2 regions of the Streptomyces sp. NPDC101151 genome follow, and region 1 is predicted to be linked to the other one. Evidence: predicted binding sites of a transcription regulator. Region 1 holds the regulator's gene; the other holds the start of a gene.
What was found. Region 1 encodes HrcA, which represses chaperone genes, less so after heat shock. Its sites were predicted from a motif close to TTNGCACTCNGNNNNNCNGAGTGCNAA; they were not measured.
Positions count from the first base shown of each region.

Region 1 (2,392 bases):
CGCACTCACGACACGCCGAAACGTGCTGCCAGCTCGTCGCGTTGCCGTCGTACGAACGCGGCGTCCACCACCGCTCCGTGACCGGGCACGTACAGTGCGTCCTCGCCGCCCAGGGCGAGCAACCGGCCGAGCGCGTCCGGCCATCGCGACGGTACGGCGTCCGGGCCCGCCTGGGGCTCGCCGGACTCCTCGACCAGGTCGCCGCAGAAGACCACCTCCGGCCCGCCGGAGGCCGAGCCGGGGACGAGGACCGCGAGATCGTGCGCCGTGTGGCCGGGGCCCACGTTGGCCAGCAACGCCTGGCGGCCGTCGCCGAGGTCCAGCGTCCACTCGCCCGAGACCGGATGCCGGGGCGGGACCAGGGCGTCCACCGCCTCGTCCGCGTCCGACTCCGGCAGGCCGTTCCTGATCGCGTCCAGGCGCAGGTCCTCGCGTTCGTGCGCGAAGACCGCGTCGATGCCCACCGCCGCGTACACCTCGGCCCCGGCGAAGGCGGCCGCGCCGAAGACGTGGTCGAAGTGGGGGTGGGTGAGCGCGAGATGGGTCACACGGTGCCCCGCCAGCTGCTGTGCCCGCGTCCGCACCCGCTCGCCCTCGGCCAGACTCGACCCGGCGTCCACCACCAGCGCCGTGCCCGCGCCGACGACCAGGCCCGCGGTGCAGTCCCAGCCGGGCAGCCGGCACCGCCCGACCCCGGGCGCCAGCCGCTCCCACCCCAGCTCTTCCCAAGTCACCGTCATACCGCGACGCTAGCGGTACAACCTTCCCCCGCTCCCGGCTTCGCTCGGGCGGGGGGGACCCATCGGCAGGACCGACCTTGCCCAGTGAGTACCCCACGGCCGTACACTGGGCCGGGGATCGCTGGCACTCGGAGACGCAGAGTGCCAGGTGGGTGACGCGAAGGGCCGAGGGGAAGACATGCGGGAGGTGCGCGCGGATGCTGAGTGAACGCAGGCTTCAGGTGCTGCGCGCCATCGTCCAGGACTACGTGGGCACCGAGGAGCCGGTGGGATCGAAAGCGCTCACCGAGCGGCACAACCTCGGCGTCTCCCCGGCGACCGTGCGCAACGACATGGCTGCCCTGGAGGACGAGGGGTTCATCGCCCAGCCGCACACCAGTGCCGGGCGCATCCCCACGGACAAGGGCTACCGGCTGTTCGTGGACAAGCTCGCGGGCGTCAAGCCGATGACGCCGCCCGAGCGCCGGGCCATCCAGAACTTCCTGGAAGGCGCCGTCGATCTCGACGACGTCGTGGCCCGCACGGTACGGCTGCTCGCGCAGCTGACCCGGCAGGTCGCCGTCGTGCAGTACCCGTCCCTGACCCGCTCGACCGTGCGGCACGTGGAGCTGCTCTCCCTCGCGCCCGCGCGTGTGATGCTCGTGCTGATCACGGACACGGGCCGGGTGGAGCAGCGGATGGTCGACTGCCCGGCGCCCTTCGGGGAGGCGTCCCTGGCGGACTTCAGGGCCCGGCTGAACAGCCGGGTCGCGGGCCGCCGGTTCACCGACGTGCCGAGTCTGGTCGAGGACCTGCCCGATGCCTTCGAGCTCGAGGACCGCGGTACGGTCTCCACGGTGCTCTCCACACTGCTGGAGACACTGGTCGAGGAGAACGAGGAGCGGCTGATGATCGGCGGTACCGCCAATCTCACCCGCTTCGGACATGATTTTCCCCTCATGATCCGGCCTGTCCTGGAGGCCCTCGAGGAGCAGGTCGTGCTCCTCAAGCTCCTGGGCGAGGCGAAGGATCCGGGCATGACCGTGCGCATCGGGCACGAGAACGCCCATGAGGGACTCAACTCCACCTCCGTCGTGTCGGTCGGCTACGGTTCGGGCGGCGAGGCGGTTGCCAAGCTCGGCGTGGTCGGACCGACCCGCATGGACTATCCGGGAACGATGGGAGCGGTACGCGCAGTGGCACGGTACGTCGGACAGATCCTGGCGGAGTCGTAAGTGGCCACGGACTACTACGCCGTTCTCGGCGTGCGCCGCGACGCGTCGCAGGATGAGATCAAGAAGGCGTTCCGTCGGCTCGCGCGCGAGCTGCACCCGGACGTCAATCCCGACCCGAAGACCCAGGAGCGGTTCAAGGAGATCAACGCCGCTTACGAGGTTTTGTCGGACCCGCAGAAGAAGCAGGTCTACGACCTCGGCGGCGACCCGCTCTCCCAGGCCGGCGGTGCCGGTGCGGGCGGCTTCGGGGCCGGTGGCTTCGGCAACTTCTCCGACATCATGGACGCGTTCTTCGGTACGGCGTCGCAGCGCGGCCCGCGCTCGCGCACCCGGCGCGGCCAGGACGCGATGATCCGGATCGAGGTCGAGCTGGACGAGGCGGCCTTCGGGACGACCAAGGACATCCAGGTCGACACCGCGGTCGTCTGCAACACCTGC
Region 1 is NZ_JBIWPP010000013.1:24,413-26,804, forward strand. Features, by position in the region: gene ACIRU3_RS23835 (MBL fold metallo-hydrolase) at 6-740, opposite strand; gene hrcA (heat-inducible transcriptional repressor HrcA) at 938-1,954, shown strand; gene dnaJ (molecular chaperone DnaJ) at 1,955-2,392, shown strand, end outside.

Region 2 (2,392 bases), on a different contig from region 1:
ATGTCCTGCAGCATCGCCTTGCGGCGGTCGCCGAAGCCGGGGGCCTTGACCGCGACCGCGTTGAAGGTGCCGCGGATCTTGTTGACGACCAGGGTCGACAGGGCCTCGCCCTCGACGTCCTCGGCGATGATCAGCAGCGGCTTGGAGGCGCCCGCCTGGATGACCTTCTCCAGCAGCGGCAGCAGGTCGGCGATGGAGCCGATCTTGCCCTGCGTGATCAGGATGTACGGGTCTTCGAGGACGGCCTCCATGCGCTCCTGGTCCGTCACGAAGTACGGCGACAGGTAGCCCTTGTCGAAGGCCATGCCCTCGGTGAAGTCCAGCTCCAGACCGAAGGTGTTGGACTCCTCGACGGTGATGACACCGTCCTTGCCGACCTTGTCCATGGCCTCGGCGATCAGCTCGCCGACCTGCTGGTCCTGGGCGGACAGCGCGGCCACGGCGGCGATGTCGGACTTCTCGTCGATCGGGCGGGCCGAGGCCAGCAGCTCGTCGGAGACGGCCTTGACCGCGGCGTCGATGCCCTTCTTCAGGGCGGCCGGGGAGGCGCCGGCGGCGACGTTCTTCAGGCCCTCGCGCACCAGCGCCTGGGCGAGCACGGTGGCGGTGGTGGTGCCGTCACCAGCGATGTCGTTGGTCTTGGTCGCCACCTCCTTCACCAGCTGGGCGCCGAGGTTCTCGTACGGGTCCTCGATCTCGACCTCGCGGGCGATCGTGACACCGTCGTTGGTGATGGTGGGGGCGCCGAACTTCTTGTCGATGACGACGTTGCGGCCCTTGGGGCCGATCGTCACCTTCACCGTGTCGGCCAGCTTGTTGACGCCGCGCTCGAGGGCGCGACGGGCGTCCTCGTCGAACTTCAGGATCTTCGCCATGACAGCGGGAGCCCTCTCGGAGATCTGATGGATGAAAAAAGAACTGCGCCCCGGCGCCCGGCTTCTTAGGTGGTCGCGGGTGCCAGGGGCGCAGCTGAAAGCAACTGAGTGCTCGAGGTGACTACTTCTCGATGATCGCGAGGACGTCGCGAGCCGAGAGGACGAGGAACTCCTCGCCGTTGTACTTCACCTCGGTGCCGCCGTACTTGCTGTACAGGACGACGTCGCCGACCTTGACGTCGAGCGGCAGGCGCTCACCGTTCTCGAAACGGCCCGGACCCACGGCGAGGACGGCGCCCTCCTGGGGCTTCTCCTTCGCGGTGTCCGGGATGACCAGGCCAGAGGCGGTGGTCTGCTCGGCGTCGAGCGGCTGGACCACAATGCGGTCCTCGAGCGGCTTGATGGCAACCTTGGAGCTGGTGGTCGTCACGATCCGACCTCCCCCTTCGGAGATCTCACGGGGTTAACTGTCTGAGGTGGCGACCAGGTCGATCCGTCGTCGCGGGTGCCGGACCTGCCCGTCGCGTGTTTGGCACTCTCATCTGCCGAGTGCCAGAGCCGAGACTATGACTGCAATTAGCACTCGGTCAAGCGGAGTGCCAATGCCGTGCGGCGCGTCGGCCTGGTTCGTGCCTGACGGGCCGCCTAGTGCAGGTAGTCCTCGAGGCGTCCCACCGTCAGTCCCCTGGCCTGCACCCGGCGCAGCAGGCGCGTCGTGCGCTGCTTCAGGGTGGGGCCGGTGGCCTCGTCGGGACCGACCAGGACGATGTCGCCCGGACACAGGTGCCGTTCACCCCGGCCGTAGCTGATGCCGTCGGAGGTCATCGCGGCGCGCCACAGGACGAGCGTGGAGATGCCGCAGTCGGCCGCCGCGCGCAGGGTGGTGGTGTCGTAGGTGCCGTAGGGCGGGCGGAAGAGGCGGGGGCGGACCCCGAAGCGGGACTTGAGTTTGTCCTGCTGGCCGCAGATCTCGGCGCGCTGGCCGGCGTACGGCAGTCCGGGCATCGCCGGGTGGTCGAGGGTGTGGTTCTCGATGTCGGCACCGACCGCGCGGAGGCGGGCGAAATGGCCGTACCCGGGTCCCACGACGCTGTCGGTGAGGAAGAAGCTGACCGGCAGCCGCAGTTCGCGGACCATGTCGACGAATCGCGGGTCCCTTTCGGCGCCGTCGTCGTAGGTGAGGAAGACGACCTTGTCGGTGGTGGCGACGTGGTCCACGACCCGGGGCGGGGAACCGTCCGCCCGATGGGTCGTCAGGGGCCGGACCGGGTGGCTGGGCGGCGCGGCGAGCGGGGCGGTCAGGCCCCAGCGGCGGTAGGCCTCGTTTCCGGCCCGGCCGGGCGGCCGCACCCCTTGGGCCGCCCGTTTGCCGAGGCGTTCGATGGGGTCGACGGACTGGGCGCAGCCCGCGAGGAGAAGGGCCGAGGCGAGTGCGGCGGCCAGCCCGGCCCGCACCCGTCCCTGACCGTTCCCCGGGCCGCGCCCCGGTCGCCCCCGGTGCCTCACAGGTAGTCCTC
Region 2 is NZ_JBIWPP010000001.1:328,450-330,841, forward strand. Features, by position in the region: gene groL (chaperonin GroEL) at 1-875, opposite strand, end outside; gene groES (co-chaperone GroES) at 997-1,305, opposite strand; gene ACIRU3_RS01490 (polysaccharide deacetylase family protein) at 1,521-2,330, opposite strand; gene ACIRU3_RS01495 (polysaccharide deacetylase family protein) at 2,378-2,392, opposite strand, start outside.
Region 2: groES (co-chaperone GroES) is a predicted target of HrcA. The motif match lies at 1,452-1,478, and genes of this name have one in related genera.